3 regions of the Vreelandella sp. EE27 genome follow, and region 1 is predicted to be linked to each of the others. Evidence: predicted binding sites of a transcription regulator. Region 1 holds the regulator's gene; each other region holds the start of a gene.

Region 1 (4,142 bases):
CGAATTCGCAGCCGACCAGTCCTGCACCAATGATCGCCACCCGGGCACTGCGCGAAGCCAGTGCTTCATGCAAGCCCCGGTAGTCGTCCAGGTCGTTCACGCTGAAAAAGCGCCCGGTCAACGTGTCGGGCACGTCAAGGGCCAGGCGTGGGCTGGCGCCGGTGGCCAGCACGAGCTTTTCGAAAGCAAGCTGCTCGCCGTTGGCAAGCGTCAGGCGCCGGCTATCGACGTCGAGCGCGGTGACATGGGTATGGGGGCGCAGCGTGGCGTCGAGCTCGCGGGCCACCTCGTCGGCGCTTTGCCTGGCGAGTGCCTCGGGCGCCAGGCGTTTGCCAAAGCCCGTGGAGAGCAGTGGCTTGCTGTACTCATCGCCGCTGTCGAAACTTACCAGGGTGATCGAGCGGGTGTCACCTTGGCGCCGCAATGCCCGGGCCAGACCGACACCGGCCATGCCGGTGCCCAGGATGATCAAATCCACCGGCTTTTCGGTTTGAGAGAAGGAATGGGTCATGCCATCACCCAGTGTTGGAACCATGATGTTTTCAATGACTGTCTTTAAATGAAGGGTCTTTAAATGAACGGTCTTCAAGAAAATGTCGTTGAGAAAAGTGCGTTAGAACGTCATGTTACACTAGCTTCAACGACTTGACCGCCCAGGAGGCCGCGTGGCTTCACACCTTTTGCACCCTACCCCCTACGCGCGCTGGCAACCCGTGAACGCGCTGCGCCCGGCCATGAGCGCCGCCTGGTGGCAGTGGGTGGCCTCGACCGATTCCCTGACCCAGCGGCTGGTCTCGGCAGGCCAGCCCAACCCCTTTCGTGTGCAGCTTTTGCGCCAAACGGTAGGGGTGCCCACCCGCGACGAAGCGCTGACACTGGGCCTGGCGCCGCGCCGTCTGGCCTGGCTTCGTGAAGTGGCTCTGTGCGTGGATGACGCCCCTTGGGTAGTGGCGCGCTCGGTGGCGCCTCTCGAGCAGCTTCAGGGGCAACACCTAAAGCACCTTGGCGAACGTTCACTGGGGAGCTGGCTGTTTCGCCAGCCGGATCTTGTACGCGGGCCCCTCTTTGCTACCCGCCAGCGGCCAGCGTTTGCCCGCCGCTTGTGTCCTCCTGGGGCGGCCGGGGTGTGGGCGCGGCGTTCGGTCTTTTATCACACCGGCCTGGCGCTATTGGTCCAGGAGGCCTTTTTATCCACGATGGCGGATGATCTTGGCATGGCTTCGCGCTAGGCTAGACGCGCGTTTTGTCTTTGAGAGGTAAGCATGGATCGTTCACTGCTGCGCCCTACCGGGTGGTCTCGGGCGGCGGATTTCATCACCCTGATGCGCCTGGACCGGCCCATCGGCACCTGGCTTTTGATGTGGCCGACCCTTTGGGCGCTGTGGGTGGCCGGCGAAGGCGTGCCGGGGCGTGGCGTGCTGCTGATCTTCATCGCCGGGGTCTACACCATGCGCGCGGCGGGCTGCGTGGTGAACGACTACGCCGACCGCCACTTCGATGGCCACGTCAAACGCACTAAAAACCGGCCGCTGGCGACCGGGCGTATCAGCGAGGCCGAAGCCAAACTGCTGTTCATCTTGCTGGTCGCCGCCTCCTTCGTGCTGGTCCTGCTGACCAACTGGTTTACCGTGGCCCTCTCGTTGGGCGGCGTGGCGCTGGCGTTTATCTACCCCTTCATGAAGCGCTATACCCATTTCCCGCAAGTGGTACTGGGCGCCGCGTTCTCCTGGGCGATCCCCATGGCGTTCGGCGCGGTGCTGGGCTACGTGCCTCTCGAGGCGTGGATTCTGTTTTTAGCCAACGTGCTGTGGACCGTCGCCTACGACACCCAATACGCCATGGTGGATCGCGACGATGACCTGAAGATCGGCATCAAATCGACCGCCGTGCTGTTTGGCGAGGCCGACCGGTTGATCATCGGGCTGCTGCAGGCGGCCACGCTTGCGCTGCTGGCGCTGGTGGGCTGGCGTGTAGGGCTTGGCGGATTCTTCTGGCTGGGCCTTGTGGCCATGGCGGTGACCTTCGTGCATCAGCAGCGCTTGATCGTTGGCCGCGAGCGCGACGCGTGCTTTCAGGCGTTTTTGAACAACCACTGGTCGGGACTTCTGGTATTTGCCGGGCTGGCCTTGAGCTGGTGGCCGGTGACAGGCTAATGTCGGGGATGTCATAAAACTGTCACCCGCCCATGGTGTGATTGTCACCGATATGTCATCGAACCACTTTCGTTTGGACACCGTGAGGCCCGCCAATGACCGCCAAGACCGTTTTGATCGTCGATGATGAGGCGCCCATTCGCGAGATGATCGCGGTGGCGCTGGAAATGGCGGACTATCGCGTGCTCGAAGCGGACAATGCCCAGGACGCCCACGCCCTGGTCGTGGACCATCAGCCGGACCTTCTGCTGCTTGACTGGATGATGCCGGGCACCAGCGGGATCGAGCTTGCAAGGCGGCTGAAGCGCGAAGAGGCGACCGCCGAGATCCCGATCATCATGCTGACCGCCAAGGGCGAAGAAGATAACAAGATCCAGGGGCTCGAAGCGGGGGCAGACGACTACATCACCAAGCCGTTTTCGCCTCGCGAACTGGTGGCACGTTTGAAAGCGGTGCTGCGCCGAACGACGCCACGCGGCGTGGAAGACCCCATCGAAATCAACGGTTTGATGCTCGATCCGGTAAGCCATCGGGTCAGCGCCCACGGCAAGGCATTGGATATGGGGCCCACCGAATATCGCTTACTGCAGTTTTTCATGACCCATCAGGAGCGCGCCTACACCCGTAGCCAGCTGTTGGATCAGGTATGGGGCGGCAACGTCTACGTCGAAGAGCGCACCGTGGACGTGCATATCCGCCGTCTGCGTAAGGCGCTGGGCGATGCCCACCAGAACCTGATTCAAACGGTGCGCGGCACCGGGTACCGCTTCTCCGCCCGGGTGTAGCGCGTGCGTTTGTGGAGCCGAGAGCTTTGGCGTATCGCGGGTCTGGCCACCCTCGGCGTCGTCCTGGGTTGGCTGTTTGGCTCGCCGGGGCTGGGGCTGTCAGCGGGTTTGGGGGCGTGTCTTTTCTATCATCTGCGCCAACTGCGTACCCTGCATCAGTGGCTGACCTTCACGCCCAACGAAGAGCCCCCCGCGGCCAAGGGCCTTTGGGGTGAGCTGCTGGACCGACTCTACCGCTACCAGAAAAGCCAGCGGATCACGCAAAGCCGACTAAGAGCCACGCTTGCGCGTATCCAGGAGTCTTCTGAGGCGATGCGCGACAGCGTGGTCATGCTCGACCGCCACGGCGATCTCGAATGGTGGAACAGCGCCGCGCACCAGATGCTGGGACTGCAAACCGCCCACGACCGTGGCCAGCACATTACCAATTTGCTGCGCGATCCCGCCTTCGTACGCTACTTCTCCGCGCGCCAGTACAGCGAGCCGTTAACGCTTACCTCGCCGATCGACGAGCGGCGTATTCTCGAGTATCAAATCACGCTCTACGGCGATGACGAGCGTCTGGTAATGGCGCGCGATATTACCCGGCTGCACCGCCTGGAGCAGATGCGCCGTGATTTCGTGGCCAACGTGTCCCACGAATTACGCACGCCGCTTACCGTGCTTTCGGGTTACCTGGAAACCTACAGCGATTTAAAAGACGAGCTGCCGCCCCGGTTGGGGCGCAGTATCGGCCAGATGCAGGCGCAAACCCTGCGTATGCAGAACCTGGTCAATGACCTGCTACTGCTTTCCCGATTGGAAATCGACCAGGGCGGTAAGGATCATCAGCCGCTGGCGTTGGCGCCGCTTTTACAAAGCATTCACCAGGATGCCAACGCTCTTTCCCAGCAGCAGCACACCGAGCCCCAGAGTATCGAGCTTGTGATCGAAAGCGACGCGCGGCTGATCGGAAGCGAGCAGGAGCTTCGAAGCGCCGTTTCCAACCTGATGTTCAACGCCGTGCGTTACGCCCCCGGGGGGAGCGAGATCACGCTGCGCTACGCCCCCCTCCTTGACGGCGGCGTCTGTATCGAAGTGGAGGATAATGGGCACGGTATCGACCCGGTCCATATTCCCCGCCTGACCGAGCGCTTCTACCGCGTGGATAAAGGCCGCAGTACCGCCACCGGTGGTACCGGGCTCGGGCTTGCCATCGTGAAAC
Region 2 (4,142 bases), 340 kb from region 1:
TTAACCAAGCTTATCGGCAAAATAGTCTATCGCTATTTCACATTATCCTAATGATACTGGACATGACGCAACACTTTATCGCGACACCTTCTTCGCGATACGGGGAACCGATTAGCGAGGTTGACCGACGCCCAAGCGGGCGGGGGTTAGGGTCTGCCTGAAAAGTCGACGAGCGAAGACAAGACAAGGCAAAAATTGGCGAAAAAACGGAGTTTACATGTGTAAATGAGTATTTTGATCGGACTCGCGCGCGAGCCAATTTTTAACGCCGTATTGTCGAGCGCAGGCACTTTTCAGACAGAGCCTAGGAAAATGGCGACTCGAGCGCTTTGCCCATCCGGGTCATGAAATCCAGGCACGCTGCGAGCTCGCTTTTGTCGATGTACTCGTCGGGCTGGTGGGCCTGGGCGATGCTGCCCGGCCCCAGGATGATGGTTTGCAGGCCCTGGCCCTGGAACTGGCCGGCTTCGGTGGCGTAGGCCACGGCGTGGTTGCAGCACTGCCCTGGCAAGTGTTCCTTGGCCAGGCGCAGCACCGTGTCGTTGTCGCGATCGGCCAGGCCCGGCACCGTGACGTTGAGCGCCTCGGTGGCGATGTCGACGGTTTTGCCCCGGGCCTGCAGCTCGGCCTTGAGCGTTTCACCAAACGCTTCGAAACGAGCGAAAACATCTTCGAAGGTGTCCGTGGGCAGGTGGCGGATCTCCCACTCGAACTGGCACTCCCGGGCGGTGATGTTGATCGCCGTGCCGCCCCGGATGCGGCCTACGTGCAGGCTGGTGTGGGGCACGTTGAACGCCTCATCCACACGCCCTTCTTCCACCAGGGCGGCCATGGTGTCCTCGATGAAGGTGACCAAACGCGCGGCCACGTGAATGGCCGAGGTGCCCTGGTTGACCTGGCTGCTGTGCGCCTCGACCCCGGTGACCGTAGTGCGCAGGTTGGTCGCGCCCTTTTGCGCCACCACCGGCTGCATACTGGTGGGCTCACCGACGATCACGTGCGCGGTGGTCGAGTAGTGATCGAAAAAGCGCTCGATCAGCGCCGGCGCGCCGACGCAGCCGATCTCCTCATCATAGGAAAAACCGAAGTAAATGGGCTGTTTGAGCGGCGCTTTCACCCACTCGGGCACCATGACCAGCGCGCAGGCGATGAAGCCTTTCATGTCGCAGGTACCGCGACCAAACAGGCGGTCGTCGTCGCCTTCGACCAGCGTAAAAGGGTCCGTCGACCAGGGCTGGCCTTCGACCGGGACCACGTCGGTGTGGCCGGAGAGCATCACCCCGCCCGGGGCGTCCGGGCCGATGCGCGCGATCAAATTCGCCTTGGTGCCGCAAGGGCTCATTACCCGCTCCGAGGTAACGCCGTATTCGGCGAGATACCCTTCGACGAATTCGATCAGCGCCAGGTTGGAGCCGCGGGAAGTGGTATCGAAAGCAACCAGTTGGCTGAGTAGCGCTTGTGCATCGGTCATGGCGTGGCCCTTGATTGACGTCTTTTCATTACCCTATCACCGCCGGGGGCGCACCGCCTACGGCCAAAGTTGCATGAGCAAACCGGGGGCTGCGCGTAGCGTTCATCAAAATGTCATGTACACTCACTAATGTTCAGTGCAACCAAAAAAAACGCCCTAAACGTACTGTGCCACCCGGCCGATCCCAGGCCCTAAAGGAGCTTTTATGTCTCGTTTCACGTTACGTGCCCTCTCTGTAGGCATCGCGGCGGCTACCTTGAGCGTTTCCGCCCAGGCCGCCACCGAGATCACCTGGTGGCACTCCATGGGCGGGGAGCTGGGCGAGCGCCTGAGCGCGCTGGCCGAGGACTTCAACGCCTCCCAGGACGAATACCGGGTGAATCCTTCGTATCGTGGCGAGTACGAAGAGACGATGGTCAACACCATCGCCGCCTTCCGCGCCGGCCAGCAGCCGCACATCGTCCAGATCTACGAAGTCGGCACCGGCACCATGATGGCCGCTCGGGGCGCGATCTACCCGGTCTTCGAGCTGATGGAAGAGCACGGCAGTGACTTCGATCCGGACGACTACCTGCCCGTGGTGACCGGCTACTACACCGACACCGACGGCAACATGCTCTCCATGCCGTTCAACTCCTCCACGCCGATTCTCTACTACAACAAGGACGCTTTCGAAGCGGCCGGCCTCGATCCGGAAACCCCGCCGACCACCTGGCAGGAAATGGGCGAGATGGGTCAACAGATCGTCGATGAAGGCGCGGCGTCCTGTGGTTTCACCATGGCCTACGCGGCCAACTGGGTGGGGCTTGAGAACTTCTCGGCGCTGCACGACCTGCCGATCGGCACCCAGGAGAACGGCTTCGGCGGCCTTGAAACCGAGTTCACCTTTAACGGCGAAGAGCAGGCGCGCTTTTGGGATCAGATCAAGGAGTGGTCGGATAGCGGTGTGTATAGCTACGGCGGCCCGGCCAACGGCCCGGACGCAGCCCCGGCGTTCTACTCCGGCGACTGCGCGATGTACATGAACTCCTCCGCATCGCGGGCGGACGTGCTGGCCAACTCGGACTTCGAAGTCGGCTTTGGCATGCTGCCCTACTATGACGACGTGGACGGCGCGCCGCAGAACTCGATCATCGGTGGCGCCACGCTTTGGGTCCTTTCCGGCCACGAAGACGACGAGTACACCGGCGTCGCGGAGTTTCTGGAGTACCTGTCACTGCCCGAGGTACAGGCCGAGTGGCACCAGGGCACGGGGTATCTGCCGATCACCACCGCCGCGTTCGAGCTGACCCAAGAGCAGGGCTACTACGACGAGAACCCGGGCGCGGATATCGCCATCGAGCAGATCAACCTCAACGAACCCACCGAGAACTCCAAGGGCCTGCGCTTTGGCAATTACACCCAGGTACGCATGGTACTCGATGAAGAGTTCCAGGCGGTGCTGGCGGGTAACAAGAGCGGCCAGGAAGCGCTGGATGACGCGGTAGAGCGCGGCAACCAGATCCTGCGCGACTTCGAAGCCGCCAATAACTAATTTAGCGGCACCACTCGAACCCCGGCTTCTATAAGCCGGGGTTTGTTGTGAGGGCCCACCTATACGCCCGACGACGCGGACCTATGGGTGGGCTTTCTCCGGGCCGGGTTCAACAGGACGCCTCATGCAGACCAAACGCTCCACCTATCAAAGCCGGTGGCTCCCCTTCTTTTTGTTAGCGCCGCAGTTGGCGATCACCCTGGTGTTCTTTATCTGGCCGGCGACCCAGGCGGTGAAGTCGAGCTTCGAGCGCACCGACGCCTTCGGCTTCAACACCACCTTCGTAGGCCTTGCCAACTACGCCCGGGTGCTGGCCGACCCCAGCTACCTGAACGCTTTGGGGCGCACGGCGATTTTTGCCGTCTCGGTCACCGCGCTTTCCATGGGCACCGCGCTTTTACTGGCGGTGTGCGTCAACCGGGTGCTGAAAAGCGCCCGGTTCTACACCACGCTGCTGGTCTGGCCCTACGCCGTGGCCCCGGTGGTCGCCGGGGTGTTGTGGTGGTTTCTGTTCAACCCGACCATCGGCCTTCTGCCCCACTTGCTCGACTGGTTCGGTATCAACTGGAACCACCGGGTCTCGGGTAGCCAGGCGATGATCCTGATCACCATCGCCGCCGCCTGGAAGCAGATCTCCTACAACTTTCTGTTCTTTCTGGCCGGGCTTCAGTCGGTACCCCATTCATTGATCGAGGCCGCGGCCATCGACGGCGCCACGCCGTTCAAACGCTTCTGGACCATCGTCTTCCCGCTTTTATCACCGACCACCTTCTTCTTGCTGATCATCAACATCAACTACGTGATGTTCGAGACCTTCGGGGTGATCGACGCCACCACCGGCGGCGGGCCGGGCCAGGCGACGATGACGCTGGTCTACAAGGTCTACACCGACGGGGTGGCCGGGCTCAACATCGGTTCGTCCTCCGCCCAGTCGGTCATGTTGATGGGCATCGTGATCGTGCTGACGTTCATCCAGTTCCGCTACGTGGAACGCCGCGTCAACTACTAGGCACAGGGATCCATCATGGTCGAAAACAGACCCTATCTGAACATTCTGACCCACCTGGTATTGATTGCCGGCGTACTGGTGGTGGCGTTTCCGGTGTACGTGGCGTTCATCGCCTCGACCCACGAACC
Region 3 (4,142 bases), 1.5 Mb from region 1:
CACGATGTTCACGGGCTTTTTAGCGCGTTTCGATGCCACCTATGCAGGCCTTGGCTCCAGCGTCTACCTGTTGATACTGCTGGCCGTGGTCGGGCCCAACGCCGAGACCATCATCGGCTACGGCGCGTACGCTTTCGTGATCGCGGGCGCGGCGCTTTGTCTGAACCTTGCGGGCTACCTGGTCGGCATGGCCTCGCGGCTGGTCACGCGTGACCGCAAGGAGATCATCACCTACCTGTTCACCGTTAGCAAAAAGGAATTCAGCATTGCCGCGGCGTTCGTGGCGGCCTCCGGTTTGCCCTCGGAAGTCGCGATTCCCGCTGCCTTCTTTGCGGTGATTCAGATGATCACCTCACCCATCGCGGCCAAAATACTGGCGCGGGGCTGAAAACCTCTTCAAAAAGATGGGGAAATAATCAAATCAGAAGGACGCTGGTCACTTTATTGTCATTGGTTGTCGGTCATGCTGGGTAAAGCTTAGTCAGAGAGCGATGGCGCTTTACTTCCTACTGAGGGTAAGACGATGACCGAAGCGACGACAAGCGTAGCCGATCATACTACGCGCGACGATGAAGAAAGCAGTGCGCGAGGTGGGCGAGCCACGCATTGGCTAACGCTGCTTTTGCTGATTTATTGCCTTATTTGTGCGGTTTCGGTGATCGGCGACGGTTTCAGCACCGCTACCGGCGGCCAGGCCGAGCAGCTTTTCGAGTTCGCCACCAACCCCTTGGTCGGGCTCATGGTCGGTATCGTGGCCACCTCGCTTATTCAGTCCTCCTCGACGGTAACCTCTATTATTGTGGCCATGGTGGCCGGGGGCTTGCCGGTGGCGATCGCCGTGCCCATGGTCATGGGCGCCAATATCGGCACTACCATGACCAATACGTTGGTTAGCCTGGGGCATGTGCGCAATAAAGACGAGTTTCGCCGCGCTTTCGCCGCCGCTACGGTGCACGACTTTTTCAACTTTCTGGCGGTGGCGATTCTACTGCCGCTGGAAATACTCTTTAGCCCGTTGGAGCGTATAGCGCTGCAAGTAGCCGAGCTTTTCTACGGCGATGCGGATTTGTCGATCGAGAACGCGGACCTGTTGGGTTTTGCCACCGACCCCGTCACGGGCTCGGTAGAGAGCCTGGTCTCAGGGCTGCCTACCATACTCGGCGGCATCGTCATGATCGCGATCGGCATTACGGCCATCTTTTTATCCATTCGCTACATTGGCAAACTGCTCAAGAAACTGATGGTGGGTCGTGCCAAGCGCATCATGAATAATGCCATCGGCCGTGGCCCGGTGACCGGCGTCATCTCCGGCACGCTGGTGACCATTCTGGTACAGTCCTCGTCGACCACGACCAGCTTGATGGTCCCGCTGGCGGGCTCCGGCACCTTTACGTTAAGGCAGATCTACCCCTTCACCCTGGGCGGGAACGTCGGTACCACCTTTACCGCTTTGCTGGCTGCAACCGCCGTGAGTGGCGAGCACGCTATGCTGGCGTTGGAAATCGCCCTGGTTCACCTCTTCTTTAACCTCTTTGCCATCCTCATCATTGGCGGTCTGCCGTTTTTACGCCTGCTGCCCGTCAAGGGGGCCCGGCGGCTCGGCGACCTGGCCGCCGAGCGTAAAACATTGGCGGCCGCCTGGGTGCTGGGTGCTTTCGTTGCGCTGCCCGCAGCGCTCATTGCCATTACGACGATGCTAGGATAACGCCATGAGTTTTGAACAACGCCTCGAAAGCACATCAACCGCCGAGCTCAAGGCCATGTTGAACGACTCCGCCGAACTGATAGAGGAGATCAGAACCGAGCTCGCCGCCCGTGAGGACCAGCACCGCGAGATCGAGTCGGTGGATACGTTAATTCACGAGGCCCGGCCCAGGCTTCAGGAAATTCGCGGCTTTTTTGCACTGGTGCTCAGCGAGCTACGCGAACGCCGCGGCGAGCGCTGATATTCAGCGCATGCAAGGCCCTTCTGAAGTTTCGCCATCACCGAGATGATCTTCTTCTCGGGGGTGGCGACCCAAGGCGCGGGTGATCGCCCCCGGTTTTCGATGATGTAGCGGCAGACAAACTGGCAAAGACGACACGGCGTCCTTGTCACCAGTATGTCACGTTGATGGTGCAGGCTAAAGCGTTTAGGGTCTGTCTGAAAAGTCGACGAGCGAAGACAAGACAAGGCAAAAATTGGCGAAAAAACGGAGTTTACATGTGTAAATGAGTATTTTGAGCCAATTTTTAACGCCGTATTGTCGAGCGCAGGCACTTTTCAGACAGAGCCTAGCGCTTTGATGCGTATAAGCCGCTGGAGCGTCTCACCATGGTAGAGACGGCCAGGCGCCGGGCAGAGAGTAACGTCATGCACCATCAACAAAAAATACGACGCGGCCAGCTGGGGCAATGGCTGGCGCTTGCGCTGCTCGTTTATTTTCTGATTTGTGCGGTATCCATCGTCGGCGAGGGTTTCCAGCAAAGCCTGGGCGATCAAGCCGAACAGCTCTTCGCCTTTGCCACCAACCCCTTCGTGGGGCTGATGATCGGCATTATCACGACGGCGCTGATTCAATCCTCCTCCACGGTCACCTCGGTGATTGTCGGTATGGTCGCCGGCGGGCTGCCCGTGGCGCTGGCGGTGCCCATGATCATGGGCGCCAATGTGGGCACCACCTTAACCAGCACCCTGGTAAGCCTTGGCCATGTGAAAGACGATAACGCGTTTCGCCGCGCCTTTGCCGCCGCGACGATGCACGACTTTTTCAACCTGTTAGCGGTCGCCATCCTGCTGCCCATCGAGATTCTATTCAGCCCACTGGAGCGCCTGGCCGAACGCGTGGCGGTGCTCTTTTACGGGGATGCAGACCTTTCCCTCGAGCGCGTCAATTTCGTCGGTCAGGCGACCGACCCGGTCGCGGATTTTGTGGCGAGTGCGCTTTCGCGTCTTCCGGAGGTGGCGTTGGGCGCCGCCCTGATCCTCGTGGGGGTCGCGATGATCTTTCTCACCATTCGCTACATCGGCAAGCTGTTATCAAGGCTGATGGTCGGGCGCGCCCGGCAGATCATGCTCAGCGCCATCGGGCGCGGCTCGATCACCGGTGTTATGTCCGGCGCGCTGGTGACGCTACTGGTGCAGTCTTCGTCGACGACCACCAGCCTGACGGTGCCCATGGCCGGCTCCGGTGCGTTTACCCTACGCCAAATCTATCCCTTCACGATTGGCAGTAACCTGGGGACCACCATGACCGCACTGCTCGCGGCGACGGCCATCAGCGGCCCCACGGCGCTGCTGGCGTTGGAAATCGCTCTGGTGCATCTGCTGTTCAACGTGTTTGCCGTGTTGATTATCGGTGGAATACCGTTTTTACGCCTGCTGCCGGTCAAAGGTGCCCAGTGGTTGGGCCGGGCCAGCGTCGAGCGCAAAGAAGTCGCCGGTGTGTGGGTGCTGGGCGTGTTTATCGCGCTGCCCGCCTTGTTGATTGCCATTACCGTCATAGCCGGATAATGCCCTGAATAGCTCGACGAGCTGCGAACGCACCAACGTTAGCCGGGACCGGCCAAGTCGAATAGATCGCCCTGAGCGTGGGGTGCTCTGAAGTCCCGGGTATTGAGGCCCTGCTCGGCCCGGGGCTGCATACCCCACTGACGGCTGGCGCGCTTGAAACGCTGGTCGATCATATCGACGAACACCCCTTCGCCGCGAAAACGCTTGCCAAACGCCGCCTCGTTGGTTTTACCGCCACGGCACTGGCGAATCAGGCTCATCACCTTGTCGGCGCGCTCGGGGTAGTGGGTGACCAGCCACTCTTCGAACAGCGGCGCGACCTCACGGGGCAAGCGCAACAGCATCCAGTTTGCCGTGCGCGCGCCAGAGCGGCTCGCGGCCTCGACTAACCGCTCGATCTCGTGATCGGTAAGCCCGGGAATCACCGGCGAGACCAGCACACCCACCGGGATACCCGCCGTGTTGAGCTCGCGGATCACCTTCAGCCGCGCCTGGGGCGAGGCTGCGCGTGGCTCCAGCGTGCGCTTCAAATTTGCATCCAGGCTGGTCAGGCTGACCAGCACGCGCACCAGGCGGTGCTCGGCCATTTGCGCTAAAAGCTCGATATCGCGCAGAACGAGTGTGCCTTTGGTCACCAGCGTGACCGGAT

The links. The regulator PhoB, encoded in region 1, activates phosphate uptake and scavenging genes when phosphate is short. The targets are predictions, from matches to a motif close to TGTCATANNNNTGTCANA.
Region 2: ugpB (sn-glycerol-3-phosphate ABC transporter substrate-binding protein UgpB) is a predicted target of PhoB. The motif match lies at 1,572-1,589, and genes of this name have one in related genera.
Region 3: ACWHVV_RS06710 (Na/Pi symporter) is a predicted target of PhoB. The motif match lies at 2,093-2,110, and genes of this name have one in related genera.

What each region holds. Positions count from the first base shown of each region.
Region 1 is NZ_OZ309109.1:3,878,912-3,883,053, reverse strand. It holds gene ACWHVV_RS18155 (FAD-dependent oxidoreductase) at 1-511, opposite strand, end outside; gene ACWHVV_RS18150 (chorismate--pyruvate lyase family protein) at 666-1,229, shown strand; gene ubiA (4-hydroxybenzoate octaprenyltransferase) at 1,263-2,153, shown strand; gene phoB (phosphate regulon transcriptional regulator PhoB) at 2,249-2,938, shown strand; gene phoR (phosphate regulon sensor histidine kinase PhoR) at 2,942-4,142, shown strand, end outside.
Region 2 is NZ_OZ309109.1:250,499-254,640, reverse strand. It holds gene argE (acetylornithine deacetylase) at 305-1,471, opposite strand; gene ugpB (sn-glycerol-3-phosphate ABC transporter substrate-binding protein UgpB) at 1,677-3,005, shown strand; gene ugpA (sn-glycerol-3-phosphate ABC transporter permease UgpA) at 3,130-4,014, shown strand; gene ugpE (sn-glycerol-3-phosphate ABC transporter permease UgpE) at 4,030-4,142, shown strand, end outside.
Region 3 is NZ_OZ309109.1:1,389,815-1,393,956, forward strand. It holds gene ACWHVV_RS06695 (bile acid:sodium symporter family protein) at 1-388, shown strand, start outside; gene ACWHVV_RS06700 (Na/Pi symporter) at 524-1,705, shown strand; gene ACWHVV_RS06705 (hypothetical protein) at 1,710-1,946, shown strand; gene ACWHVV_RS06710 (Na/Pi symporter) at 2,354-3,493, shown strand; gene ACWHVV_RS06715 (PA0069 family radical SAM protein) at 3,532-4,142, opposite strand, start outside.